DNA from 4 places in the Massilia sp. BKSP1R2A-1 genome. Region 3 is predicted to be linked to each of the others. Evidence: predicted binding sites of a transcription regulator. Region 3 holds the regulator's gene; each other region holds the start of a gene.

Region 1 (7,237 bases), on a different contig from region 3:
CGGTACTCGCCGCGCACGTCCCAGCGGTCGCTGTCGAGCTTCACGACCGGCACTGCCTCGCCATGTTCGTCATCGTGGTCGTGACCTTCCTCGTGCTCCTGGTGGGAGCCCGAGTCCTCTTCATGGCCATGGCCGCCGCAGTGCAGGTGGTCGCCATGCGGGTGGCAGCTCTCGAATTCGTGGTTGTGGCCGGGGATGCCGTATTCGGTGCGTTCCTTGGTGTAGGCCGCGCCGATGTAGCCGCGCTCGCCGACCCAGGAGAGGCCGACGGTGCCGCTCTCGGTTTCCTTGTAGCTGCCGTTCACGTGGCGGCCCTCGCTCCAGTCCTTGCCAACGCGGTAGTCGCCGGCATCGCGCTTGACGCCTTCCGCATGTACGGCGATGTTGCCGGCGCCGCCGGTCACCTCGAAGGCGCCGGTCTTCTCGCGCGCCGCGGAATTGGCGCGCACTTCCATGCTGCCCTCGATCGGCTTGGACGGCATCTGCGTCGGGATCTTGCGGTCCAGGATGTTGACGACGCCGCCCACCGCGCCTCCGCCGTAGGCCAGCGCCGAGGGGCCGCGCAGCACTTCGATGCGCTCGGCCAGGACCGGCTCGAAGCCGACTGCGTGGTCCGGGCTGATGGTCGAGGCGTCCTGCACTTCCGCGCCATCGGACAGGATCTTCACGCGCGGGCCGTCCATGCCGCGGATCACCGGACGGCTGGCGCCGGCGCCGAAGTGGCTCGAGGTGATGCCCGGCTGGTTGGCCAGGGTCTCGCCGATGGTCGATTCGCGTGCCCGCACCAGGGCGCCGCCGGAGAGCGAGGTCACGGGGGTGATCATGTCGTCTTCCAGCACGCCCAGGGTACTGGCCGAGACCACGACGGTCGGCACGCTGTCCGGGTCGGTCTTCAGGCGGGTGGAATCGGTCTGCGCGTGAACGGCGGGAGCAAAAGCGAACAGGATCGCCAGCGCGAGCGGCGTGCGTTGAAGGGTGCGAACGGACATGGGACGGCTTCCTATGACGATAAACTGCGGTAATGATAAGTCATTATCATTAGAAGCGCAAATAGGCGTTCAAAAGAAAATCGCGTCGAACAATCAGGAAGCGTGGTTCAGGGCGAGGACGATCGCCACACCCAGCGCAATCAGCAGCACCTGCGGCACCGATTCGCGCACGGTGGCGCGGCGCTGCATCTGCGGCATCAGGTCGCTCACCGCGATGTAGATGAAACCGGAAGACGCGAACACCAGCACATAGGGAATCAGGCCGCTGGCGCTGTCGAGGGTGAAGTAGCCGAGCAGGCCGCCCAGCACCGACATCAGGCTGCACAGGAGGTTGAAGAGATAGGCGCGCAGGCGCGAGAAGCCGGCGTTGAGCAGCACGATGAAGTCGCCGATTTCCTGCGGGATCTCGTGGGCGACGATGGCCAGGGCCGTGACGATGCCCAGTTCCGGGTTGGCGAGGAAGGCCGCGGCGATCAGGATGCCATCGGTGAAGTTGTGCATCCCGTCGCCGAGCAGGATCATCCAGCCCGCCTTGCCGGCCTGGTGGGCGTCGTGGCCGTGGGCGTGGTGGTGGCCGTCGCCCTCGTGGTGGTGCGAGTGGCGCAGGATCGCCAGTTTTTCCAGCACGAAGAAGGCCAGCAGACCGCCCAGCAGGGTCGCGAACAGGCTTTGCGTGTCGGCGCCGGAATCGAAGGCGCTCGGCAGCGCGTGCAGCAGCGAGGTGGCCAGCATGATGCCGACCGAGAGGCTGACCATCCGTTCAACCACCTTCGACAGCAGCGCGAACGAAAACACGGCAGCGCCGGTAATGCTGACGACGCCGGCGACGAGGGTCGCCAGCAGGATGGAACTCAGGATGGGATCGATTTGGAAGCCTCTTGTTCTGGACTTGCTTTACAACTGCGAATGACAAATCATTCGCGCCGCAAACCGGACATTGTAACCTGTCCGGGCCCGCGGCTGTGCAAGACCAGCGGCGTGGGAATCAGGCGACGCCGTTCTTCGAGAACCAGTTCAGCGCCTTGCTCCAGCCATCCTTGGCGTCGTCGGCATTGAAGCTCGGACGGTAGTCGGCATGGAAGGCGTGGCCGGAATTCGGGTACACGTGGATCTGAGAGCGGCTGTTGCCCGAATCGAGGGCCTTGCGCATGCGCTCCACCGAATCCAGCGGGATGCCGGTGTCCTTGGCGCCGTAGAGGCCCAGCACCGGCACCTTCAGGCTCTGGGCCACGTCGATCGGTTGCTGCGGCTGCAGCGGATTGGTCTCGCCCACCAGGCGGCCATACCAGGCCACGCCGGCCTTCACGTCCTTGTTGTGGGCCGCGTACAGCCAGGTGATGCGGCCGCCCCAGCAGAAGCCGGTGATGCCCAGCTTGTCGGTGTTCCCGCCGCGCTGCTTGGTCCACTTCACGATGGTGTCCAGGTCGTTCATGACCTGGGCGTCCGGCACCTTGGCGACGATATTCTTCATCAGCTCCGGCATCGGGGTCCTGGTGGCGTCGCCCTGGCGCACGAACAGGTCCGGCGCGACGGCCAGGTAGCCGGCCTTGGCGAAGCGGCGCACCACGTCCTTGATGTGCTCGTGCACGCCGAAGATCTCGGAGATCACCAGCACCACCGGCAGGTTGGTGCGGTCCTTGGGCTGGGCGCGGTAGACCGGCACGTCCTGGCCATTGACGACGACGATGTGGTCGGCGGCGTCCAGGCCTTCGGTACTGGTCTGGATCTGGGTCTGCGCCACCACCGGCAGCGCCGCCACGGCGAAGCCGCTGCCGACGGCCGCTTTCAGGAAGACGCGGCGATCGACGCCGTTATCGAATGCGCTGGTGGCGAGCAGGCTTTCGCCGTCCGAAATCAGGTCTTTCATGAACGTCCCTCCGGGTAGGTTTGAAGAAGAAGATGAAATGGCAACCTTATCTTATCAGTATCGGTTTTGAACGGCGCGGATACAAATTTCAATTGTGCAACCCAGGAAAACTGTCGAGAAACTTGACACCTCGGCCATAACGTCAATACATGTCCTTGATTTAACAGAGAATTTTTCCTTGGCACAAGTATTGCTTACTATAGACAACAATCAAATTTGTCAATTTCTCGCTCCTGCTGTTGTGACCACCAAGGAAACCCCATGACGCTCCAAACCCGCCTCAACACCGTGCTGGCCCTCCTCGCCCTCGGCGCCGCTCCTGCCATGGCCGAGCCGCTGACGCTGCAGGCCACCGGCCTTCCCTCCTACCTGAGCCAGGGCAGCTACCAAGGCAGCTTCGACGCGTCCGTCCTGCCGAAGAACTTCGCGATCAGCAGCCTGAAGTTCTCCTTCCTCTTCGTCGACGACGGCGATGTGGTTCCCTACACCACCGGCGAAAGCGTCAATTCGGCGCCCGTGACCGTACGCAAGGCGGGCGGGAACCCGACCGCCAAACAGGCCGACCGCACCTTCACGGATACCGTCACCACCACGGTGACCATGCCGCGCACCGGCGAGGGCGAGAAGGAGTCGGTCAAGCTTTACTTTGGCGGCGCGGAATATACCGGCGCGACCACGAAAGAGACGAGCGACGAGATCGTCCCGACCCGGACCTATGTCGAGTCGACGACCGTCAAGTACGTGAAGAACAACACCAACGTGAGCTGCCTGAAGACGCAGTGGGAGCAAGGCACCGCGAACTGCCAGCAGGTCACGACCATCGTCCAGAAGCAGTTCCAGAACCGCATCGTCACCACCGACTACACCGGCGAAATCGTGCTCGACGGCGCGCTGCCCGACGACAACAAGAGCCTGCTGGCTGCCCTGCTGCGCGACCGCAAGCTGGACTTCAGCCTGGACGTGGCGGGCGACCTGAACTTCTTCGGCGCCACGCTCGACATCGACTACACGCCGATCGAAGACATCGTCGTGGTGCCGGAACCGGCATCGCTGTCCCTGTTCGGCATCGCGATGCTGGGCCTGGGCGCTGTGCGCCGCAAGCGCCGCGCCTGAACAAGGAGAGCGAACGAAAAAGGGGCGGCCCCACGGGGCCGCCCCTTTTTCGTTCTGCCTGCGCCGCTCAGCGGCTCAGTGCGAAATGCACGTTCGACTGGTTGCTGCTGCCGATATCCACACCGTCGACGGCCCTGGCGGCGTAGCCGGTGGCCGAGGCCTCGACACGGTACTTGCCGGCGGGGGCCGCGCTGCCGGCGCTGAAGCTTAGCGGCAGGGTCGCGCTGTAGCTTGCGAACTGCGGCGCGCTCACCGGCAGCTTGGCGATGGTATACGCGCCGCTCGCCAGGTCCGCGCCGGCATACTTGATGGTCACGGTCGGGCCGGCGGCGAAGGTCTGCCTGGCCGCGACGAAGGCCGGCTCGGTACTCGCCGGCGTCATGGTCACGGCGCCGCCGATCGAGCCGGTATTGCCCGGCGCGAGCAGGATCGGCGCCATCAATGTGCTGAGCACCGTGGTGCTGGTGGCCGAGGCGACCGGCACCGCGGCGACCACGCTGGCCGCGCTGTTGTCGGCCGTGATCACGACGTCGTAGTTGCCCGGCGCGAGGCGCGAGAGGAAGAATTCGCCGGTGGCCGGGTTCGGCGTGGTGGCGCTGACGATGCTGCCGTTCTGCTGCGCCGAGACCTGCACGCCGCGGCCGAGCACCGCGGTGCTGACGAAGCCCGAGATGCCGTTGGCGGCGACCGGCACCACTTTCACGACCGGCTTGAGCGCATAGCTGCCCTTGCCGCGGGTGACGACCGATTTGCAGGCGTCGAAGTCGAGCACGACCTCGGTCTTCCGGCCGGCATTCACCTCGAAGGCGCCGACCAGCTTGATGCCGCTCTGGACCGCGCTCGGGGTCTCCAGCGGCAGTTCGGTCTTGCCGTCGACCGGGACCACGGTGTTCGCATTCGTATCGAGCACCAGGCGCATCTGGGTATAGCGCCCCGCTTCGAGCGAGGTCTGGCCGAGCGCCTCGAGCACGCCGTTGCTCAGGTTCAGCAAGTTGATCTTGCGGGCCGGGTTCAGGGTGATGTCGGTCCAGCCCGACTCGGTGTCGAGCGCGCTGTCGCTGCGGTGCACGCGCACCTTCGAGACGGTGACATTGACGGCGTCGAAGCCGCAGGCCGGGGCGTCGGTCAGCGACACGGCAAGCGTGCCGAGGGTGCTGACCGGCGTGGCGGGGGCGGTGTCGCCGCCTCCGCCGCCACAGGCAACGAGGACTGCGGCGCCAAGCAGGGTGGCGCCCAGCAGGGCGAAGTGGGATTTTTTCTTGAACACGTTACGGATACCTTTCTTGCTTCGCCAATGACAGCGCTTGAAAGGATCATAACATTCCCTGTGGCAATTGTTACGCGATACAGCTCACCTTGAAACAAATACTTACAGTCTTTACAGATGAGCTGTGCATTCAGTATCTACAGCGCAACAATTCGGAAACACTTCAGTGCGCGGAAGCGCATACTCAATGGGCGGACGCGCATACTCAATGCGCGGAAGCCCATACTCAATGGGCGGAAGCGCATACTCAATGCGCGGAAGCGCATACTCAATGCGCGGAAGCCCATACTCAATGGGCTTCCTCCCAATTACTCCCCACGCCCGTCTCGGCCACCAGCGGCACCTTCAGCTCGGCCACGCTCGCCATCAGCTCCGGCAGCTTCACCCGCACCAGTTCCAGCTCGCCTTCCGGCACTTCCAGCACCAGTTCGTCGTGCACCTGCATGATCATGCGCGTGCCCAGCTTCTCCGCTTCCAGCCAGCCCTGCACCGCGATCATGGCCAGCTTGATCAGGTCGGCGGCCGTGCCCTGCATCGGCGCATTGATCGCCGCGCGTTCGGCGCCGGCGCGGCGCGGGCCGTTCGGCGAATTGATCTCCGGGAGCCAGAGGCGCCGCCCGAACACGGTCTCGACGTAGCCGCGCGCCTTGGCCTGCAGCCTGGTTTCGTCCATGTACTGCTTCACGCCGGCGAAGCGGGCGAAATAACGGTCGATGTAGTTGGCGGCGGCGGCGCGCTCGATGCCCAGGTTCTGGGCCAGGCCGAAGGCGCTCATGCCGTAGATCAGGCCGAAGTTGATCACCTTCGCATAGCGGCGCTGCTCGCTCTGCACTTCTTCCGGCGGGATGCCGAAGATCTCGGCGGCGGTGGCGCGGTGGATGTCCTCGCCTTCCGCGAAGGCCTTCAGCATCGCCGGGTCGCCCGAGATGTGCGCCATGATGCGCAGCTCGATCTGCGAATAGTCGGCCGAGACGATCACGCTGCCCTTCGGCGCGACAAAGGCTTCGCGGATGCGGCGGCCTTCGCTCGTGCGCACCGGGATGTTCTGCAGGTTCGGCTCGTTCGAGGACAGGCGGCCGGTGATCGCCACCGCCTGCGCGTAGTTGGTGTGCACGCGGCCGGTCTTCGCGTTGACCATCTTCGGCAGCTTGTCGGTGTAGGTCGACTTCAGCTTGGACATGCCGCGGTGCTCGAGCAGGATCTTCGGCAGCGGGAAGTCTTCGGCCAGCTTCTGCAGCACCTCTTCGTCGGTCGACGGCGCGCCGGTGGCGGTCTTCTTGATGACGGGCAGGCCCAGCTTGCCGAAGAAGATCTCGCCGATCTGCTTGGGCGAGCCGAGGTTGAAGGGACCGCCGGCCGCTTCATAGGCCTGCTGCTCCAGCTCCTGCATGCGCGCGCCCAGTTCGCCCGACTGCTTCTGCAGCAGCTCCGCATCGATCAGGACGCCGTTGCGCTCGATCTTCTGCAGCACTTCCATGGTCGGCATCTCGATGTTGCGGTAGATGAAGGTCAGGCCCTTGTCGGCCTCCACGTGCGGCAGCATGGTCTGGTGCAGGCGCAGGGTGATGTCGGAATCCTCGGCCGCGTATTCGGTCGCGCGGTTCAGTTCCACCTGGTCGAAGCAGATCATGTTGGCGCCCTTGCCGCATACATCGACGAAGGGAATCGTGGTGTAGCCGAGGTGGCGCATCGCCATGGTGTCCATGTCGTGCGGCTTGTGCGACTCGAACACGTAGGACTGCAGCAGGGTGTCGTGCACGATCCCGGCGAGCTTGATGCCGTGGTTTTCGAAGATGTGCATGTCGTACTTCAGGTTCTGGCCGAGCTTGGGCTTGGCCGGATTCTCGAGCCAGGAGCGCATGCGCTCCAGCACGTGTTCGCGACCCAGCTGGTCGGGCGCGCCGGCATACCGGTGCGCGACCGGGATATAGGCGCCCTTGCCCGCTTCGACCGACAGCGAGATGCCGACCATTTCAGCCGTCATCGGATCCAGCGACGTGG
Region 2 (7,237 bases), on a different contig from region 3:
TTCGCGCAAGGGCTCCTGGTAGGTGATCACGCCGATGCGCGGCGACACGCGGCGCGCCCGCGCCAGGGCCTGCATGACGTCGAAGCCGCTGGCCTTGGCCACCACCACCGGCACCGGGATCCGGCCCCGCAGGTAGGCCGCGTTGGAACCGGCCGCGATCACCACGTCGCAGGGCTCAAGGGCGAGGCGCTCGCGCAAGGTGCGCGCCGCTTCCTCGAAGCCGAGCTGCAGCGGCTCGATCGTCGCCAGGTGGTCGTATTCGAGCGTGATGTCGCGGAACAGGTCGGACAGGCGCGATACCGACACGGTCCAGATGACCGGCTTGTCGCCGCTGTCCTGCGGGCTGGTGGAGTAGGGCATGGCGGCAAGTGTAGCCGATTCGCGAGCGGCCCTTCCATGTTGAAACGATGGCCTGTCAGTTTCGCGTAAGTAGGCCGTAAGACTGAGGTAAGGGCAGGCCCGTAGCATGGGTCTCAGCCTGCAGCAAAAGGCATCATAAATATCAGGAGACACAAGTGGAACAAGACGTCGTACAGCGGGTCAAGTCCGACCCCGATTACCGCAAGCTGGTCGCCAAGCGTTCGCGCTTCGGCTGGATTCTCACCTGGAGCATGATGGTCGTGTACTACGGCTTCACGCTCCTCTGCGCCTTCGACAAGGAACTCATGGGCGCCCGCATCGGTTCGGGCGTCATGACCTGGGCCATCCCCGCGGGCATCTTCGTGATCCTGTTCACGATCGTGGTCACCGCCATCTACGTGCGCCGCGCCAACGGCGAATACGACGAGCTGACCGAGGCCATCAAGGCCCGCGCGCTCGCGAAGACGAAGGTGGCCGCATGAACGCCCGCCACCTCCTCGCAGCAGGCGCACTGCTGCCGAGCGGCGCCGCACTCGCCGCGCCGGACCTCGGCCAGGCCACCCAGCAGGCCACCAACTGGACCGCGATCAGCATGTTCGCGATCTTCGTGGTGCTGACCCTGTTCATCACCAAGTGGGCCGCGGCCAAGACCCGTTCGGCCTCCGACTTCTACACCGCCGGCGGCGGCATCACCGGCTTCCAGAACGGCCTGGCCATCGCGGGCGACTTCATGTCCGCCGCATCCTTCCTGGGCATTTCGGCCGCCGTGTTCCTGGATGGTTTCGATGGTCTGATCTACGCGATCGGCTTCCTGGTCGGCTGGCCCGTCATCACCTTCCTGATGGCCGAGCGCCTGCGCAACCTGGGCCGCTACACCTTCGCCGACGTCGCCGCCTACCGCTTCCACCAGAAGCCCATCCGCGTGTTCGCGGCCTCGGGCACCCTGGTGGTGGTGGCCTTCTACCTGATCGCGCAGATGGTCGGCGCCGGCCAGCTGATCAAGCTGCTGTTCGGCCTCGAATACTGGATCGCCGTCGTCATCGTCGGCATCCTGATGATGGTCTACGTGCTGTTCGGCGGCATGACCGCGACCACCTGGGTGCAGATCATCAAGGCCGTCATGCTGCTGGCAGGCGCTTCCTTCATGGCCTTCTCGGTGCTGGCGCAGTACAACTTCAGCCCCGAAAAGCTGTTCGCCACCGCGACCGAGGTGCACGCCAAGGGCGACTCGATCATGGGCCCGGGCACCTTCCTGAAAGACCCGATCTCGGCGATCTCCTTCGGCATGGCGCTGATGTTCGGCACCGCCGGGCTGCCGCACATCCTGATGCGCTTCTTCACCGTCCCGAGCGCGAAAGAAGCACGCAAGTCGGTGCTGTGGGCCACCACCTGGATCGGCTACTTCTACCTCCTGATCTTCATCATCGGTTTCGGCGCCATCGTGCTGGTCGGGACCAATCCGGACTTCAAGGATGCGGCCGGGAAGCTCCTGGGCGGTAACAATATGGCGGCGGTGCACCTGGCCAAGGCCGTGGGCGGCGACATCTTCCTGGGCTTCATCTCGGCGGTGGCCTTCGCGACCATCCTGGCGGTGGTGGCCGGCCTGACCCTGTCGGGCGCCTCGGCCGTCTCGCACGACCTGTACGCGACCGTCTTCAAGAAGGGCAAGGCCAACAGCGCCGACGAACTGAAGGTCTCGAAGATCACCACGCTGGCGCTGGGCGTCATCGCCGTGCTGCTCGGGATCGCTTTCGAAAAGCAGAACGTCGCCTTCATGGTCTCGCTGGCCTTCGCGATCGCGGCCTCGGCCAACTTCCCGGTGCTGTTCATGTCTGTCCTGTGGAGCAAGTGCACCACTCGCGGCGCCACCGTGGGCGGCTTCCTGGGCCTGGCCACCGCCGTCATCCTGACCCTGGTGTCGAAGTCGGTGTGGGTCGACGTGCTCGGCAACGCCGCGCCGATCTTCCCCTACACCTCGCCGGCGATCTTCTCGATGGCGGTGGGCTTCATCGGCATCTGGTTCTTCTCGGTGACCGACAAGAGCCCGCGCGCCGCGATCGACAAAGCCGGCTTCGAAGCGCAGGAAGTGCGTTCGGAAACCGGTATCGGCGCCGCCGCCGCATCGGCCCACTGAGCCTTCCTGTTCGACGCGAAACCCCGCTGCGGCGGGGTTTTTTTATTGTTACAATGTTTCATTCTGCGTTTCAGGACGTGTTTCGCTGAAACATCGGAGCTTGGAACTTCTGCGCTAAGTCACTGATTTTGTGACTGAAGCGGCACTGGCACGGCGTTTGCATTGTCTACACGTATTCGAGCAACGCATCATTGAAAGGTTCAGCATGACTCATCACTCCGCCGGCGCCGCATTCCGCAAGGCCGTCCAGGAAGAATCCCCGCTGCAGGTCATCGGCGCCATCAACGCCAACCACGCGCTGCTGGCCAAGCGCGCCGGCTACCGCGCCATCTACCTGTCGGGCGGCGGCGTCGCCGCCGGTTCGCTGGGCCTGCCGGACCTGGGCATTTCGAGCCTGGAAGACGTCCTGATCGACGTGCGCCGCATTACCGACGTGTGCGACCTGCCGCTGCTGGTCGATATCGACACCGGCTTCGGCGCCTCCGCCTTCAACGTGGCGCGCACCGTGCGCAGCCTTGAAAAGGCCGGCGCCGCCGCCTGCCACATCGAGGACCAGGTCGGCGCCAAGCGCTGCGGCCACCGGCCGGGCAAGGAAATCGTCAGCAAGAACGAGATGGTCGACCGCGTCAAGGCCGCCGCCGACGCCCGCCATGACGAGGACTTCGTGATCATGGCGCGCACCGACGCGCTGGCCGTGGAAGGCCTGGACGCCGCCATCGAGCGCGCGGTCGCCTGCGTGGAAGCCGGCGCCGACATGATCTTCCCCGAAGCGATGACGAGCCTGGAGATGTATAAGCAGTTCGCCGATGCCGTCAAGGTGCCGGTGCTGGCCAACATCACCGAGTTCGGCGCGACCCCGCTGTTCACGCTGGACGAACTGCGTAGCGCGAACGTGAGCATCGCCCTGTATCCGCTGTCGGCCTTCCGCGCCATGAACAAGGCCGCCGAGAACGTGTACAACGCGATCCGACGCGACGGCACCCAGAAGAACGTGCTGGACACGATGCAGACCCGCGCCGAACTGTACGACCGCATCGACTACCATAGCTACGAGCAGAAACTCGACGCCCTGTTCGCCCAGAAAAAAGCCCAATAAGGAGACCGAGACGATGAGCACCCAGAACAACGAGACCCCCACCTTCAAGCCGAAGAAATCGGTGGCCCTGTCCGGCGTCGCCGCCGGCAATACCGCGCTGTGCTCGGTCGGCAAGTCGGGCAACGACCTGCATTATCGCGGCTACGACATCCTGGACGTGGCGACCACCTGCGAATTCGAAGAGATCGCCTACCTGCTGGTGCACGGCAAGCTGCCCACCGTGGCCGAACTGAAGGGCTATAAAGCCAAGCTGAAATCGCTGCGCGGCCTGCCGCAGGCCGTCAAAAGCGCGCTGGAAGCGCTGCCGGCCGGCGCCCACCCGATGGACGTGATGCGCACCGGCGTGTCGGTGCTCGGCTGCGTGCTGCCGGAGAAGGACGACCACAACCTGGCCGGCGCGCGCGACATCGCCGACCGCCTGATGGCGTCCTTCGGTTCGATGCTGCTGTACTGGTACCACTTCAGCCACAATGGCAAGCGCATCGAGGTCGAAACCGACGACGATTCGATCGGCGGCCACTTCCTGCACCTGCTGCATGGCGAGAAGCCGCGCGACTCCTGGGTGCGCGCGATGCACACTTCGCTGATCCTGTATGCGGAGCACGAGTTCAACGCTTCTACCTTCACCTCGCGCGTGATCGCCGGCACCGGTTCGGACATCCACTCGGCCGTCACCGGCGCGATCGGCGCCCTGCGCGGTCCGAAGCACGGCGGCGCCAACGAAGTGGCCCTCGACATCCAGAAGCGTTATGAAAACGCCGACGAAGCCGAAGCCGACATCCGCAACCGCGTGGCCAACAAGGAGGTCGTGATCGGCTTCGGCCACCCGGTCTACACCATCAGCGATCCGCGCAACGTGGTGATCAAGGAAGTCGCGCGTTCGCTGTCGCAGGAAGCCGGTTCGATGAAGATGTTCGACATCGCCGAGCGCCTGGAATCGGTGATGTGGGAAGTCAAGAAGATGTTCCCGAACCTGGACTGGTTCTCGGCCGTGTCGTACCACATGATGGGCGTGCCGACCGCCATGTTCACGCCGCTGTTCGTGATCTCGCGCACCTCCGGCTGGTCGGCGCACATCATCGAACAGCGCATCGACAACAAGATCATCCGCCCAAGCGCGAACTACGTGGGTCCGGAAGACCTGCAGTTCGTGCCGATCGCGGATCGCAAGTAAGCTTCGACAAGATAGGGCCGGCCGGGACGAGATCCCGCGCCGGCCAATCACGTGAGTACCGCCATGAACACCAATCACCGCAAACCCCTCCCAGGCACTTCGCTGGACTACTTCGACACGCGCGCCGCGGTCGACGCCATCCAGCCCGGCGCCTATGACATGCTGCCCTATACCTCGCGCGTGCTGGCCGAGAACCTGGTCCGCCGCTGCGACCCGGCCAGCATGAGCGACGCCCTGAAACAGATCATCGAACGCAAGCGCGAACTGGACTTCCCCTGGTTCCCGGCGCGCGTGGTCTGCCACGACATCCTGGGCCAGACCGCCCTGGTGGACCTGGCCGGCCTGCGCGACGCCATCGCGCTTCAGGGCGGCGACCCGGCCCTGGTCAATCCGGTGGTCCCGACCCAGCTGGTGGTCGACCACTCGCTGGCCGTCGAGTGCGGCGGCTTCGATCCGGATGCCTTCGAGAAGAACCGCGCCATCGAGGACCGCCGCAACGAAGACCGCTTCCACTTCATCGAGTGGACGAAAAAAGCGTTCCAGAACGTCGACGTGATCCCGCCCGGTAACGGCATCCTGCACCAGATCAACCTCGAGCGCATGTCGCCGGTGATCCAGAGCGAGCAGGGCGTGGCCTATCCGGACACCCTGGTCGGCACCGACTCCCACACCCCGATGGTCGACGCCCTGGGCGTGATCGCGATCGGCGTGGGCGGCCTGGAAGCGGAGAGCGTCATGCTGGGCCGCGCCTCGTACATGCGCCTGCCGGACATCGTCGGCGTCGAGCTGACGGGTAAAGCGCAGCCCGGCATCACCGCCACCGACATCGTGCTGGCGCTGACCGAGTTCCTGCGCAAGTCGAAGGTCGTCTCCGCCTATCTGGAGTTCTACGGCGAAGGCGCGTCGAGCCTGACCCTGGGCGACCGCGCCACGATCTCGAACATGGCCCCGGAATTCGGCGCCACCGCCGCGATGTTCTACATCGACGAGCAGACCATCAAGTACCTGCGCCTGACCGGCCGCGAGGAAGAGACGGTGCAGCTGGTCGAAGCCTATGCCAAGGAAGCCGGCCTGTGGGCGGACAGCCTCACCACCGCCCAGTACGAGCGCGTGCTCTCGTTCGACTTGTCGACGGTCGTGCGCAATATCGCCGGTCCGTCGAACCCGCACAAGCGCGTGCCGACCTCGGAACTGGCCGAACGCGGCATCTCGGGCGTGGTCGAGAACGAGCCGGGCCTGATGCCCGACGGCGCCGTCATCATCGCGGCGATTACCAGTTGCACCAACACCAACAACCCGCGCAACATGATCGCGGCCGGCCTGATCGCGCGTAACGCCAACCGTGCGGGCCTGCTGCGCAAGCCCTGGGTCAAGAGCTCGCTCGCGCCGGGATCGAAGGCGGTCGCCCTGTACCTGGAAGAAGCCGGCCTGATGCCGGAACTGGAAAAGCTGGGCTTCGGCGTCGTTGCCTTTGCCTGCACCACCTGCAACGGCATGAGCGGCGCGCTGGACCCGGCGATCCAGCAGGAAATCATCGAGCGCGACCTGTACGCGACCGCCGTCCTGTCGGGCAACCGCAACTTCGACGGCCGCATCCATCCCTATGCCAAGCAGGCCTTCCTGGCTTCGCCGGCGCTGGTGGTGGCCTATGCGATCGCCGGCACCATCCGCTTCGACATCGAGAAGGACGTGCTGGGCGTCGACGCCGCTGGCCGCGACATCCGCCTGGCGGACCTGTGGCCGTCGGACGACGAGATCGATGCGGTGGTGGCGAGCAGCGTCAAGCCGGAGCAGTTCCGCAAGGTCTACACGCCGATGTTCGCGCGCGTGGTCGACGACGGCGCCAGCGTGAGCCCGCTGTACGACTGGCGTCCGATGAGCACCTACATCCGCCGTCCCCCGTACTGGGAAGGTGCGCTCGCGGGCGAGCGTACGCTGGCGGGCATGCGTCCGCTGGCGGTCCTGGGCGACAACATCACCACCGACCACCTGTCGCCGTCGAACGCCATCCTGCTCGATTCGGCCGCCGGCGAATACCTGGCGAAGATGGGCCTGCCGGAAGAGGACTTCAACTCCTACGCGACCCACCGGGGCGACCACCTGACGGCGCAGCGCGCGACCTTCGCTAACCCGACGCTGAAGAACGAGATGGTGCGCGACGCCATGGGCAATGTGAAGGCCGGCTCGCTGGCGCGTGTCGAGCCCGAGGGCACGGTCACGCGCATGTGGGAAGCGATCGAGACCTATATGGAGCGCAAGCAGCCCTTGATCGTGATCGCCGGCGCCGACTACGGCCAGGGCTCCTCGCGCGACTGGGCGGCCAAGGGCGTGCGCCTGGCGGGGGTGGAAGCCATCGTGGCCGAAGGCTTCGAACGCATCCACCGCACCAACCTGGTCGGCATGGGCGTGCTGCCGCTCGAGTTCAAGCCGGGCGTGAACCGCCTGAGCCTGGGCATCGACGGCACCGAGACCT
Region 3 (7,237 bases):
GCGCGCCCAGGGCAACTACGAACAGGCGCTGGCGCCGTACTTCGCCTGACCTTCCAGGAACGAGCATGGCTCCGTCGAACTACAAACGCACCGCCCACCGCTGGAAGCTCCTGACCATCATGATGGTCGGGGTGTTCTGCGCCTTCGGCAGCTTCTGGCTGCTGCAGGTCTTGCAGGGCGAGGACGAGGACCCGCGCCTGGGCGGCCCGTCCAGCGAGCCGGACTACATCGTCGAGAACTTCTCCTTCGTGCGCATGACGCAGGACGGCAAGCCGAGCTATGTCGTTTCCGGCAAACGCCTGACGCACCGTCCGCTGGGCGACGTGTCCGAGGTCGATGCGCCGGTGGTGCAGGGCATGACGCCGGGCCGTCCGCGCATGACGGTGGTGGCGAAGCAGGGCCGCATCTTCCATGAAGAACACCGCGTCGACCTGATCGGCAACGTCGACATCCAGCGTCCGGCCACGCCGACCAGCGAAGCGCTGCGCGTGCGCACCCAGGCGCTCACGGTGCTGCCCGACGAAGAGATCATGAAGACCGACAAGCCGATCGAGATGCAGCTCGGCTCCGCCACCGTGACCGGCACCGGCATGGTCGCGAACAACGCGACCCAGAAGCTGCACCTGGCCAGCCGCGGCCAGATCGTCTATCCGCCGCGCGCGCAACGCTGATTTTCAATGCCCGCGCCGCGTTACAACAGGACCAGCAAAACCATGAAAAAAATACTCGCTGCCACTTTCCTCACCCTGGCATCGCTCACCGCCACGGCGGAGCGCGCCGATTCGCTCAAGCAGGCCGTGATCAACTTCGACACGCTCGACGTCGACGAAGTCACCCAGACCCGCATCCTGACCGGCAACGTCGTGCTCACCCGCGGCACCCTGGTGCTCAAGTCGGACCGCGCCCTGGTGAAGGAAACGCCGGAAGGCTATATGAGCGTGACGCTCACCGCCAACAACGGCAAGCTCGCCACCTTCCGCCAGAAGCGCGACGGCGGTCCCGACCTGTGGGTCGAGGGCCAGGCCCAGCGCATCGAATACGACGAGCGCGCCGAGCTGGTGAAGCTGTTCACCACCGCCGAGGTGCGCGAGCTGGAGAACGGCCGCATGACCAATGAGATCAAGGGTCCCTTCATCTCCTACGACAACCGCCGTGAAGTGGCCCAGGTGCGCAACGACCCCAGCGGCAAGAGCACGGTCGGCGGCGGCCGCGGCACCCTGATCATCGCGCCGCGCCGCACGACGCCGGCGGAGGGCGCCAAGCAATGAACGCCGTACTGGAAAAACCCGCCGGCGACAGCTGCAGCACCCTGGTCGTCAAGGGCCTGCAGAAGAGCTACGGCAAGCGCCTGGTGGTGCGCGATGTCTCGCTGCAGGTCGACTGCGGCGAGGTGGTCGGCCTGCTCGGCCCCAACGGCGCCGGCAAGACCACGTCCTTCTACATGATCGTCGGCCTGGTGCCGTCGGATGCCGGCTCGATCGACATCAACGGCACCGACATCACGAGCCTGCCGATCCACCGGCGCGCGGTGCTGGGCCTGTCCTACCTGCCGCAGGAAGCCTCGGTGTTCCGGAAGCTCACGGTAGAAGAGAACATCCGCGCCGTGCTGGAACTGCAGCGCGACGAGAATGGCAAGGCCCTGGGCAAGAACGAGATCAACGAGCGCCTCGACACCCTGCTGGCCGAGCTGCAGATCGAAAAGCTGCGCGAGAACCCGGCGCTGTCGCTGTCGGGCGGCGAGCGCCGCCGCGTGGAGATCGCGCGCGCGCTGGCCACCAACCCGCGCTTCGTGCTGCTCGACGAACCGTTCGCGGGCGTGGACCCGATCGCGGTGATCGAGATCCAGCGCATCGTGCGCTTCCTGAAGGAGCGCAACATCGGCGTGCTGATCACCGACCACAACGTGCGCGAGACGCTCGGCATCTGCGACCGCGCCTACATCATCAACCAGGGCGCCGTGCTGGCTTCCGGCCGTCCCGACGACATCATCGCCGACGAATCCGTGCGACGCGTCTACCTCGGCGAACACTTCAGGATGTAATGAAACAGTCCCTGCAGCTCCGCACCTCGCAGCACCTTGCGCTGACGCCGCAGCTGCAGCAGTCGATCCGCCTGCTGCAGCTGTCCACGCTCGAACTGCACCAGGAGATCGAGCAGATCCTGCACGACAATCCGCTGCTCGAGCGTCTCGACGATCCACTCGACCGCTCGGTGCGCCTGCTGGCCGACGGCGCCATCAACACGGCGCCTGCCAATGGCGAGGCGCCGAGCGCGCAGCCCGCCCAGGAAGAAGGCGGCGCCAAGGCCGAGGGCGAGGGACATGAGGATGGCGAGCAGGGCGAGCGCGGCGACGCCGACAGCGACTGGGGCGGCGAGGGCGGCGGCGCACGCAGCGGCGACGACGAGGACGGACGCCCGCAACTGGAAGCCGACGGCACCACCCTGCGCGAACACCTGGCGGAGCAGATCCGCCTGACCGGCTGCAGCGCGCGCGACCGCGCCCTGGCCGAGCTGGTGATCGACGCCCTGGACGACAACGGCTACCTGGAAGAACCGCTCGACGAGATCCACGCGCGCCTGCCCGAGGAACTCGAGATCGACATGGACGAGCTGCGCTGCGCGCTGGCCCTGATCCAGAGCCTCGACCCGGTCGGCGTGGGCGCGCGCAGCGCGGCCGAATGCCTGGCGCTCCAGATCCGCCGCATGCCGGGCGTGCCGCTCGTCACGCGGCGCCTGGCCCTGAAAATCGTCGAGGGTTACCTGAGCTGGTTCGCCCAGCGCGAATACACCAAGCTGAAGAAGGCGCTCGACTGCGACGACGAAGACCTGCGCGAAGTGCAGGCCGTGGTCCGCCAGTGCAATCCGCATCCCGGCGCGGCCTTCGCCTCGAACGTGTCGGACTACGTGGTGCCGGACGTGATCGTCCGCCGCGCCAAGCACGGCTGGTCGGTTTCGCTGAACCCGGACGTGATGCCGAAGCTGCGCGTGAACTCCCTGTACGCCAACCTGCTCAAGCAGGGAAAAAGCGAAAGCCAGATGGGCGCGCAGTTGCAGGAAGCCAAGTGGCTCATCAAGAATATGCGCCAGCGCTTCGACACGATCCTGCGTGTTGCCGAGGCAATTGTGGAGCGCCAGCGTAACTTTTTCAGTCACGGCGCCGTTGCCATGCGCCCTCTTGTTTTGCGTGAGATAGCTGATACACTAGGCCTACACGAGAGCACAATCTCCCGTGTAACCACGCAGAAATACATGCTGACCCCGCACGGCATGTTTGAGCTGAAGTACTTCTTCGGAAGCCATGTCGCCACCGAAGCGGGGGGAGAAGCCTCCTCGACGGCGATCCGCGCGCTCATCGCGCAATTGACAGGAGCAGAAGACCCTAGGAACCCATTATCCGACAGCAAGATCGCGGAGATGCTCGGGGAACAAGGTATGGTCATTGCGCGCAGGACGGTCGCCAAGTACCGCGAAGCGCTCAAGATTCCGCCCGTCAGCCTCCGCAAATCCCTGTAAAGCACCTGCCCACACTCACCTTGTGGCGCGGGCAGGGCACCTTCCCAAGGAGTGTGTATGAACCTCACAATCAGCGGTCACCATCTCGAAGTCACCCCCGCCATCCGTGAATACGTTCAGAATAAGCTCGAGCGCATCACCCGCCATTTCGACCACGTGATCGATACCCACGTGTTCCTCGCGATCGACAATCTCACCGAAAAAGAAAAAAGGCAGAAAGCCGAAATCAACTTATCGGTATCGGGAAAGAAACTCCACGTCGCCAGCGCCGCACAAGACCTGTACGCCGCGATCGACACGCTGATGGACAGACTGGACAGGCAGGTTTTAAAACACAAATCCATGCTGCAAGACCATAACCACGTCGCGCACAAGCGCATGCCGGATATCGACGAAACCACGGCAGCAGCGTAAACACAGCCGCGCACATTCCGCGGCAACACCGCAAGGGCGTCTAAGGGGACGCCCTTTTTGCATTGTAAAGATAGGAATTTGCTGGCAGCCTTCGGTAGAATGCATCATTTTTCGACCACAGAAGCTGCCATGACCGATTACGTCCTGACCCGCGTCGCCAACCGCACCGGCGTCATCACGCTCGACCGCCCGAAAGCCCTGAACTCGCTGTCGCTCGACATGGTGCGCGCCATCACCGCGATCCTGCTGGAATGGCAGGCCGATGCCGGCATCGACGCCGTCGTCATCACCAGCAGCAGCGAGAAGGCCCTGTGCGCAGGCGGCGACATCCGCTTCTTCCACGACGTCGGCCGTGTGGCGCCGACGGGCGGCAGCGCGCTGCTGGAAGATTTCTTCACCGAGGAATACGCGCTCAATCACCTGATCCACTTCTATCCGAAACCGTATATCGCGGTGATGGACGGCGTGGTAATGGGCGGCGGCATGGGCATCGCCCAGGGCGGGCCAGGCTGCGGCCTGCGCATCGTCACCGACCGCACCAAGATGGCGATGCCGGAAGTGAACATCGGCCTGTTCCCGGACGTGGGCGGCAGCCATTTCCTCTCGCATGCGCCGGGACAGCTGGGGCAGTACCTGGGCCTGACCGGGTTGACGATCGGCGCGGCCGATGCGCTCTACGTGGGACTAGCCGACGTGTTCGTGCCTGGCGAGAAGCTGGGCGAGCTGAATGCGCTGATCGAGACCACGCCGGGGGCGCAGCTGCCGCAGGCGATCCGCACCTATGCGGCGCAGTTCGCGGCCCAGGCGGGCGCCAGCGAGCTGCAGGCGCAGCGCGGCGTGATCGATGCGCACTTCGGCGCGGCCTCGGTGGCGGCCATCATGGCGTCGCTGGCGCGCGACGAGAATCCGTTTGCGCAGAAGGCGCTGAAGGCGATGCGCCAGCGCTCGCCCCTGATGATGTGCGTGACGCGCGAACTCTTGCAGCGTGGTGCGTCGCTCGATGTGGCGGACTGCCTGCGCATGGAGCGTAACCTGGTGCGCCGCAATTTCGAGCACGGCGAGGTGCTGGAGGGCGTGCGGGCGCTGGTGATCGACAAGGACAATCAGCCGAAGTGGAATCCGGTGACGCTGGAGGAGGTAACGCCGGAAATGGTGGCGCGCTTCTTCGAGCCGGTGTGGCCTGAGTACGCTCACCCGCTGCGCCATCTGTAGGGTGAACGGCTTCGCCGTCCGCGCGTTCAACTCATGGCTGAATTGAGGCGGCGCGTCTATTCATGGCTTGGTTGAACGCGCGGTCGGCAGAGCCGACCACCCTACAGATCAATGGCCTGCGTGCTTTGGCTGCTCGCGGTGGCGCACGATCACCCGTTCGGTCGAACTGAAGTAAGCCCCCAAGCGCTCGGCCATGTACACTGACCGATGCTGCCCACCCGTACACCCCACCGCCACCGTCAAATAGCTGCGGTTGTCCGTCTTGAACGAAGGCAGCCACTTGGCGACAAACGCCTTGATATCCCCCAGCATGTCCGCCGCGCTCGGCTGCGCGTCGAGGAAGTCGATCACCGGCTGGTCACGGCCGGTCAGCGGGCGCAGGGCCAGGTCGTAATACGGGTTCGGGATCGCGCGCACGTCGAACACGAAGTCCGCATCCAGCGGCACGCCCACCTTGAAGGCGAAGGATTCGAAGAACAGGGTCAGCGGCGCGTGCTCGACGTCGGCCAGTTCCTTGATCCAGGCGCGCAGCTTGTTGGCCGAGAGTTCGGAGGTGTCGATCACGTGGCCCAGGTTCTCGATCGCCGACAGGCGTTCGCGTTCCTCGGCGATGCATTCGATCAGGGTGCGGCGTGAAGCGGGATTCTCGCCGGGGCGCAGCTCGTGCGACAGCGGGTGGCTGCGGCGGGTCTCCGAGAAGCGCGCCACCAGCGAGTGCGTGCTCGAGGTCAGGAACATGACCTTGACGTTGTGGCCTTCTTCCTTCAGGTGGCGCACGCTGACCGGCAGCTCCACCAGCGATTCGGCGCTGCGCGCATCGACCGCGACGGCGATCTTGTCGGTGCCTTTTTCGTTGACCGCGTAGACCAGGGCCGGCAGCAGGGCCGGCGGGAGGTTGTCGACGCAGTAGTAGCCTGCGTCTTCCAGGACGTTGAGGGCAACCGATTTGCCCGAGCCGGAAATGCCGGTAATGAGGACGATGTGCATGGCGCGATGATACCCCAAATGGGGGTTAGTCACCGCTCATCGCTTGACGTTGCCGCTCCATGAATTCCTGCAGCGTGTCGATGCCGCGCAGCTGCAGGATGGTGTTGCGCACGGCCGCTTCCAGCAGCACCGCGATGTTGCGGCCGGCCGCGACGGGGATCACAACCTTGCGGATCGGCAGGCCCAGCACGTCCTCGGTCGGGAAGTGGAAGGGCAGGCGTTCGACCTCTTCGTCGAGGGCGCCGCGCTTGACCAGGTGGACGATCAGCTTGAGGCGCATCTTGCGGCGCACCGCGGTCTCGCCAAAAATCGCCTTGATGTCCAGGAGGCCCAGGCCGCGCACTTCCAGCAGGTTCTGCAGCAGCGGCGGGCAACGGCCCTCGATCATGTTCGGGGCGATGCGCGAGAATTCGACGGCGTCGTCGGCCACCAGGCCGTGCGAGCGCGAGATCAGTTCCAGGCCCAGCTCGCTTTTACCGAGGCCCGAGTCGCCGGTGATCAGCACGCCCACGCCCAGCACGTCCATGAAGACGCCGTGCATGATGACGCGCTGCGCCAGCTTCTTGGAGAGATACACGCGCAGGAAGTCGATCACCTGCGCCGCCGGCAGCGGGGTCGAGAACAGGGGAATGTTCTGCTCGTCGCAAATGGCGAGGATGTCGGGCGGGGTTTCCAGGCCCTGGGCGATGATCAGCGCCGGCGGGCCGCCGCCGACCAGCTCGCCGATCACGTGGGAACGCGAGCTCGATTTCAGGCGGTGGTAGTAATTCAGTTCCTGGTGCCCGAAGACCTGGATGCGGCCCGGGTGGATCAGGTTCAGGTGGCCGACCTGGTCGGCGGCCGAGGCGGCATCGCCCGCGATCTGGCGTTCGCCGCCGGGGAAACCCGCGAACCAGCCGAGTTGCAGGCTGTCACGGTTGTCGTCGTACAGCCGTTGGATCGTCAGCGGGGTTTGCAGCATGGGCATAGTGATATGAGCTCGGCAGATTGCCGTGAGGACAGCTCAGTATAGCTCAGCCCAAGGCCTGGAGGCTGGGTTGCCAGTTGATGATGCGCTCGTAGACGGATTTCGGGTCCGGGTCGGTCGCCAGGGCCGTGCGCACCGCTTCGT
Region 4 (7,237 bases), on a different contig from region 3:
GAACAGCAGGAAGCTTTCGTAGCTCTGCGCCATGGCCACGCCCAGCACCGGAATGGCGCCGAGCAGCAGCAGGCCGGTATAGGTCTTGCGCGGGCCGTAGCGGTCGCACAGCGGGCCGACGATCAGGCGCACGAAGATGGTGATGGCGACGGCCGCGATATTGATGTTGGCGATCTGCTCCATCGAGAGGCCGAACTCGCCTTTGATCACCGGCATGAGCGGTGCGCAGGCGAACCAGGCGAAGAAGCAGATGAAGAAGGCCACCCAGGTGAGGTGGAATGCGCGCATCGGCGCCGTGTCGAAAGAGAGAAGCTTGATGCTGTCTGCTTTGCTGGCCATGTTTCTTCCTTTGGAAAACAAAACGGCGTCCGCGCTCCTGCTCGTGAATGAGGCAGGGAGCCGCGGACGCCGTTGTCCTGGTTGCCGGTCCTTCGTTAGACCGGCGAAAGTATGAAGAGGATCGCCATTGACCCTGTACCCTCTATGAGCAAGAGCCGTGCCACGCAAGCGCCAGAGGGAAGCACAGGTTCGATCGCCTGCGGCGCGCTACATTGCGGTGCAACATGCCCGGGAATGATGCATGCGGGCGCACCGCTTCAAGCCGCGCCCCCGAATGAGGCAAGGTAGCCAGCGGGATCGCTGCCGTCCCACACGCGGCCGTCGAGCAGGGTCGAGCTGCGCATATCGGCATCGGGGACGTCGACACCCGCCTGGCTGGCGGCATCGCGATAGAGGTCGATGCGATTGAGTTCCGCGGCTACCGCGCGCCAGTGCGGATCGGTGCGCAGCAGGCCCCAGCGGCGCTGCTGCGTCAGGAACCACATGCTGTCGGACAGCCAGGGGAAAGTGGCCTCGCCGCCGCCGAAGAAGCGCAGGCCGTTGTGGCCGCGGAAGTGCACAGGGTCGCTGCCGCGGCCGGCCAGGCAGAACTGGAGCAGCTCACGGTCCGCGTTCACGTAGCCGGGACTGGACAGCACCTCGGCGGCCGCCTCGCGGTTCAGGCGCGCGGCATCCAGCCAGCGCGCCGTCTCCAGCAGGGCCGCGATCATGGCGCGGCAGGTGTTCGGATGCGCGGCCGCGAAGTCCGCGCTCGTACCGAGCACCTTGCCCGGGTGATCGGGCCAGATGGCGTCGCTGGAGGCCGCCAGTGCGCCCAGTCCCTCGCGCACGGCGCGTTGGCCCCAGGGCTCGCCGGCACAGAAGCCGTCGATGTGGCCTGCGCCCAGGCTGGCCGCCATCTGGCCCGGCGGCACCGTCACCATGTCGCAGTCCGCCAGCGGGTCGATGCCCTGCGCGGCCAGCCAGTAATACAGGAACATCGCATGGTTCCCCGTCGGGAAGGTATGGGCGAAGCGCAGGCGCCGCTCACGATTCTTCAGGCCCTGCTGGGAAAGCAGGCGCGAGAGCGTGATGCCCTGCCCGTTCTGGTTCAGGTTCATCAGGACCGCCATCTGGCGCGGCCGGGTGCCGATCCCCATCTGCAGGCCGGCCAGCAGGCCAAGCAGCACGTGGGCCGCATCGAGCTCTCCTGCCAGCAGGCGGTCGCGCATGCCGGTCCAGGACAGTTCGCGGCTGAGTTGAAAACGCAGCCCGTGCTTCGCGTCGAAGCCGAGCACCGAGGCCATCACCAGCGGTGCGCAGTCCGCGAGCGGCATGAAGCCGATCCGCAGGGTGTCGACTTCCGGTTTGTCCGAGCCGGCGACCCATGCGCCGCTGCCGCTGCCATTCTCCAGGACTGCCATAGTGATCCTTTCTACGTCTGCCGGCGCTAGCCGAGCAGGTCTTCCACGTCGATCAGCCGCTGCGCGATCTCGGCCAGCTTCATGTTCTTGTTCATCGCCATGCTGCGCAGGCGCTGGTAAGCCTGGTCTTCGCTCAGGCGGTAGCGCGCCATCAGGAGGCCCTTGGCGCGGTCGACCAGCTTGCGATCAAGCAGCTTCTGGCGCGTGCCCTCCAGTTCATCGAGCAGCTTCTGCTCGCGCCGGAAGCGCGCCAGCGCCACGTCCAGCACCGGCTTGACCCGCTCCGCCTGCAGGCCGGCCACGATGTACGCCGAGACGCCGGCGTCCAGGGCCGCGTCCATGCTGCTCGGCGCGTCGTCTTCGGTGAACAGCACGATCGGGCGGCGCGCATCCATGGTGGCGATGACGATGTGCTCGAGGATGTCGCGCGCGCTGGAGGCGCTGTCGACGATGATCATGTCCGGCTGCAGCTGGCCGATGCGCTCCGCGAGATACGCATCGGCCGGCAGCGAGGCCACCAGGTCGTAGCCGCATTCGAGGAGGCCGATGCGCAGCGCGGCGCTGCGGCGCGCCTGTTCGGCGCCAATGCCGTCCTGCTCCCCCGTCACGAGTGGGGGATTGACGACAACGATGCGTAAGGAGGGTGAAGCACTGCCTGGCGATTTCATGCCGGAAGGACATGCAAGATTCGCACCACCTTCAAAGCAGCCGAGTTCGTCAGCCCTTTTTTATTCACAGTGGCGGCAATGAGACATTCGCGACGTAAATATCTGCAGCCGAGAGAAGTCGACAATTATTCGCGGCATCTATCGCCGAGATCACAAACCGAAAGTTTATTTATGACGCGGATGTCCTTATACTGCAACGCAACATCGCATCACACTTTACTGTATTCAAGGAGAACACCATGGCCGCATCCACCCGCCGTCTTTTCGCCAGCGCCGTCGCCGCCGTGCGCAGCTTTTCGATCGAACTCTACGCTGCCCACGGCGGCTGGGCGCCGGCCGTCCGCGGCTGACCCAGGCGGCGCACGCTGCGCCGCAGCAGTGCCCCATATAGGCATGCGCCGCCTGTACGTACGTACGGCGGCGCTGTTTTTTTGGGCGTCCCTCACGCCTGTTTCGCTTCACCGCAACATTGTCTGCTGAGCTAGAATGCAAGCGCGTTTTTCTGGCAAGAAAGTCCCTTCCACTCAGATCTGATGACAATGCGCACACCTTCCCTGTCCCTCTTCGCGGCGGCACTCGCCCTGGCACTGCCGGCGGCGGCATCCACGCCCATCACCCTCGACCAGGCCATGTCCCATCCCGACTGGATCGGCACCCCGGTGGAGACCGCCTGGTTCAGCTGGGACGGCAAACAGGTGTACTACAAGCAGAAGCGCACCGGTTCCCCGATCCGCGACACCTGGGCGGTCACCCAGGGCGCCAAGCCGAAGCAGGTGGCCGATGCCGAGCTGGCGAAGATCGACGGCGCCGACGTCGTCTACAACCGCGATCGCAGCCGCGCCCTGATGCTGCGTAACGGCGACCTGTTCGAACGCGACCTGAAGAACGGCGCCCTGCTGCAGATCACGCGCGGCGCCGCCAAGCTGGACGCCATGCAGTTCACCGCCGACGAGCGCGGCGTCCACTACCGCATCGGCAACGACTGGTATCTGTGGGACCGCGCCAGCAAGGTGGTCGGCCCTGCCGCCCTGCCGCGCGCAGCGAAGGACCCGGCTGCCGGCGACGACGACCCGCTGCGCGAGCAGCAGCTGCGCCTGAGTGAGCACCTGAAGCGCCAGAAGAGTGATCGCGACGCGCTGCGCGAACGCATGAACGAGCAGCGCCGCAGCGATGCGAGCCTGCCGCCTGGCCCGGTCTACCTGGGCGACAAGGTGAGCATCGAGAGCAGCGTGCTGTCGCCCGACGGCCGCTGGCTGCTGGTGGTCACCGAGCCGAAAGGCGTGGACAAGGGCAAGGCCGGCAAGATGCCGCGCTACGTGACCGAATCGGGCTACGAGGAATTCGAGGACGTGCGCACCCGCGTCGGCCGCGCCATGCCGCCGGCCCATGCCCTGAAACTGGTCGACCTGCGCACCAACCGGGTGCAGGACCTGTCCTTCGACGTGCTGCCGGGCGTCGACACCGACCCGCTGGCCGAGCTGCGCGCCGCGGCGAAGAAGGAGCCGCTGAAAGGCAAGCGCGCCGTGCGCGTGATCGACGGCGCCGACGCCATCGAGTGGACCGCGAACGGCGCCAGCGTCGCCGTCATGCTGCGCTCGGTCGACAACAAGGACCGCTGGATCGCCACCGTCGACCTGCAGGGCGCAAAACTGAAGCCCCTGCACCGCCTCACCGACCAGGCCTGGGTCAACTACGACAACAACGAATTCGGCTGGCTGCCGGACAACCGTACCCTGTGGTACCTGTCCGAGGAGAGCGGCTACTCGCACCTGTACACGCAGGACGCCGATGGCGGCGCGCCACGTGCACTCACCAGCGGCAAATGGGAAGCCTCGGACGTGCGCTGGTCGCAGGACGGCGGCATGGCCTGGGTGATGTGCAACCGCACCAACCCGGGCGACTACGAAGTCTGCGCCGTCGATGCCAAGGGCGGCGTGAAGGAAGTCACCAGCCTGGACGGCGTGGAGCGCTTCCGCCTGTCGCCGGACGAGCGCAAGCTGCTGGTCCACTACTCCGCCAGCTACACCCCGGTGCAGGTAGCCACCGTGCCGGCCAAGGGCGGCGCGGCCGTGAAGCTGACCGATACACGCAGCGAGGCTTATAAAGCGCGCAGCTGGATCGAGCCGCAGTACGTGGCGGTGCCGTCGAGCGCCGGCGGCGACCCGGTCTGGTCCAAGCTGTATCGCCCGGCACAGCTCGAGCCGGGCAAGAAGTACCCGGTCGTGATGTTCGTTCACGGCGCCGGCTACCTGCAGAACGTCAGCCGCCGCTATCCGAACTACTTCCGCGAGCAGATGTTCCACAACCTGCTGGTCCAGAACGGCTACATCGTGCTCGACATGGACTACCGCGCCTCGAAGGGCTATGGCGCCAAGTGGCGCACTGCGATCTACCGCCAGATGGGCCACCCGGAACTGGTCGACTACATCGACGGCGTGAACTACATGGTCGCGCAGCACCAGGGCGACGCGAAGAACGTGGGCGTCTACGGCGGCAGCTACGGCGGCTTCATGACCTTCATGGCCCTGCTGCGCGCACCGGAAACCTTCAAGGCCGGCGCCGCCCTGCGTCCGGTGACCGACTGGGTGACCTACAACCACGAGTACACGGCCAACATCCTGAATACGCCGGACATCGACCCGGTGGCCTACAAGATCTCGTCGCCGATCGAGTACGCCGACAAGCTGCAGGGCCATCTGCTGATCGCCCACGGCATGATCGACGATAACGTGTTCTACCAGGACTCGGTGCGCATGGCCCAGCGCCTGATCGAACTGAAGAAAGACCACTGGGAACTGGCCAGCTATCCGCTGGAGCGCCACGGCTACGTGCAGCCGGAAGCCTGGTACGACCAGTACCGCCGCATCTGGCAGCTGTTCGAGCGCACGCTCAAGCCGGCGAGGTGATTCGCGGATAAGGTGTACCATCCAGGGCGCCCCAGGGCGCCCTTTTTCATTGGACGGCTTTCTTCCCCATGCTGATTTCCCGCCTGATTCCCTTCTTCCTGTCCGCTGCCCTCCTGTGCGAGACCCACGCCCGGTCCCTGGCCGACGCCCCCAAGGGCTTGCCGGCCGGCGGCGGGCTCGATGCCGGGCGCGTGATCGAACTGCGCTACGGGACGGAGCCGAGCGCAACAGCGGACAAGCCGCGCACCCCTGTTCGCCCCGCCCCCGCGCCTACGCCCGCCCCCCCGGCTGCGATCCCTGGCGCGCTGGCCACGCTCTCCATCGAAAACAGCAGCACGCGCGACCAGGCCGATGTCCCGGTCACCTTCGGGCAGGTCTTCGGCGTCGGCGAGTTCAAGGCGGGCCAGCAGTTGCGGGCGAAGCTCGCCGACGGCAGCACACTGCCGGTGCAAACCGACGTCAAGGCGCATCATCCCGACGGCTCGGTGCGGCACGCCGTCGTGTCGCTGGTGCTCGAGCGCCTGGCGCATGCGCGTCCGGTGGCGGTCGGGCTCTTCGCGGATGCCGCGCCGGACGAGCGCATGCGCGCCACGACGCTGCCCGGCAAGGAGCTCGATGCGAGGGTCGAGGCCCGCATCGACGGCAAGACCTGGACCGCTTCGCTGCGCCCGCTGCTGGAACAGGGCAAGCCGGTCCTCTGGCTCGACGGCCCGCTCGCCCGCGAATGGCTGGTATCGACGCCCCTGCTTGATGCCGGAGGCCGTTCGCACCCGCACCTGGCCGCACGGTTCGCCCTGCGCTGGTATCCGCTTGCCGCCAGGGCGCGCATCGACGTCACGGTCGAGAACAACTGGGCCTACGAGCCGGCTCCACAGAACTTCGTCTACGACGCCCGCATCGTCGTCGGGAAGGACGAGGTCTACAGCCGGGAGAAACTGAACCACTATCACCACGCGCGCTGGCGCAAGCTGTTCTGGTGGGGCGGCGAACCCGTCGTGAACCTGCGCCACGACACGTCCCAGCTGATCGCCTCGAAGGCCCTGCCCAACTACGACCAGTCGGTCCGCATCGACGAGAAGCGGCTGGCCAGGATGTACGCGTCCTGGGGCGGCGAGAAAACCGCACCGATGGGCGTCGGCATGGCCGTGCGCGCCATGGCCACCACCGGCGGACGCCCGGACATCGGCCTCCTGCCGGGATGGGCGGCGATGTACCTGCTGGGCATGGACCCGCGCGCCCGCGAGATCACGCTGGGCACGGCCGACCTGGCCGGTAGCTGGTCGATCCACTACCGCGACCGCCGCACCGGCATGCCGGTGAGCCTGGTCGACTATCCCTTCATGACCATCCGCGGCAGCGGCGGCGATACCCTCAATCCCGCAACCGGCAAGCGCGAAGCGTTCCCGGACTGCGCGGCCAGGGACGCCTGCACGACGCCGAACAAGCACGACACTTCGCACCAGCCGGCCTTCTCCTACCTCCCCTACCTGCTCACCGGCGACCACTATCATCTGGAAGAGCTGCAGTTCTGGGCGATGTACAACGTGTTCATGACGCCACCTGGCTATCGCCAGGACCGCAAGGGCCTGCTTGCAGCCGGCCAGGTGAGGGGCCAGGCCTGGTCCCTGCGTAGCCTGGGCGAAGCCGCCTACATCACGCCGGATGCGCACCCGCTCAAGCGCCACTTCCTGCAGATCCTCGACAGCAACCTGGACTGGTACAACGCCACCTACCCCCGCAATCCCCAGGCCAATGTCCTCGGGGCCCTCGTCAACGGCTACGCCCTCGCCTACGAGGACAAGCGCGGCCTCGCCCCCTGGCAGGACGACTTCTTCACCTCGGCCGTCGGCCATGTCGCCGAACTCGGATTCGGCAAGGCGCATGAACTGCTGCGCTGGAAGGCGACCTTCCCGGTGCAGCG

What was found. The regulator sigma-54, encoded in region 3, starts transcription at its own class of promoters, with help from an activator protein. The targets are predictions, from matches to a motif close to TGGCANGNAANCTGCTTT.
Region 1: ACQ7JA_RS05080 (PEP-CTERM sorting domain-containing protein) is a predicted target of sigma-54. The motif match lies at 3,036-3,053, and genes of this name have one in related genera.
Region 2: prpB (methylisocitrate lyase) is a predicted target of sigma-54. The motif match lies at 2,641-2,658, and genes of this name have one in related genera.
Region 4: ACQ7JA_RS03835 (ANTAR domain-containing response regulator) is a predicted target of sigma-54. The motif match lies at 2,421-2,438, and genes of this name have one in related genera.

Annotation. Positions count from the first base shown of each region.
Region 1 is NZ_JBOBRE010000002.1:388,317-395,553, forward strand. Features, by position in the region: gene ACQ7JA_RS05065 (TonB-dependent receptor domain-containing protein) at 1-989, opposite strand, end outside; gene ACQ7JA_RS05070 (ZIP family metal transporter) at 1,083-1,784, opposite strand; gene ACQ7JA_RS05075 (dienelactone hydrolase family protein) at 1,975-2,856, opposite strand; gene ACQ7JA_RS05080 (PEP-CTERM sorting domain-containing protein) at 3,118-3,969, shown strand; gene ACQ7JA_RS05085 (DUF4382 domain-containing protein) at 4,037-5,236, opposite strand; gene polA (DNA polymerase I) at 5,526-7,237, opposite strand, start outside.
Region 2 is NZ_JBOBRE010000001.1:188,901-196,137, forward strand. Features, by position in the region: gene prpR (propionate catabolism operon regulatory protein PrpR) at 1-360, opposite strand, end outside; gene ACQ7JA_RS00815 (DUF485 domain-containing protein) at 516-842, shown strand; gene ACQ7JA_RS00820 (cation acetate symporter) at 839-2,494, shown strand; gene prpB (methylisocitrate lyase) at 2,700-3,590, shown strand; gene prpC (bifunctional 2-methylcitrate synthase/citrate synthase) at 3,604-4,764, shown strand; gene acnD (Fe/S-dependent 2-methylisocitrate dehydratase AcnD) at 4,828-7,237, shown strand, end outside.
Region 3 is NZ_JBOBRE010000011.1:84,840-92,076, reverse strand. Features, by position in the region: gene ACQ7JA_RS17330 (KdsC family phosphatase) at 1-49, shown strand, start outside; gene lptC (LPS export ABC transporter periplasmic protein LptC) at 66-671, shown strand; gene lptA (lipopolysaccharide transport periplasmic protein LptA) at 714-1,268, shown strand; gene lptB (LPS export ABC transporter ATP-binding protein) at 1,265-2,041, shown strand; gene ACQ7JA_RS17310 (RNA polymerase factor sigma-54) at 2,041-3,513, shown strand; gene hpf (ribosome hibernation-promoting factor, HPF/YfiA family) at 3,571-3,927, shown strand; gene ACQ7JA_RS17300 (enoyl-CoA hydratase/isomerase family protein) at 4,057-5,139, shown strand; gene rapZ (RNase adapter RapZ) at 5,248-6,126, opposite strand; gene hprK (HPr(Ser) kinase/phosphatase) at 6,152-7,087, opposite strand; gene ACQ7JA_RS17285 (PTS sugar transporter subunit IIA) at 7,140-7,237, opposite strand, start outside.
Region 4 is NZ_JBOBRE010000002.1:118,677-125,913, forward strand. Features, by position in the region: gene ACQ7JA_RS03825 (MFS transporter) at 1-339, opposite strand, end outside; gene ACQ7JA_RS03830 (CmpA/NrtA family ABC transporter substrate-binding protein) at 597-1,742, opposite strand; gene ACQ7JA_RS03835 (ANTAR domain-containing response regulator) at 1,769-2,410, opposite strand; gene ACQ7JA_RS03840 (prolyl oligopeptidase family serine peptidase) at 2,950-5,316, shown strand; gene ACQ7JA_RS03845 (hypothetical protein) at 5,385-7,237, shown strand, end outside.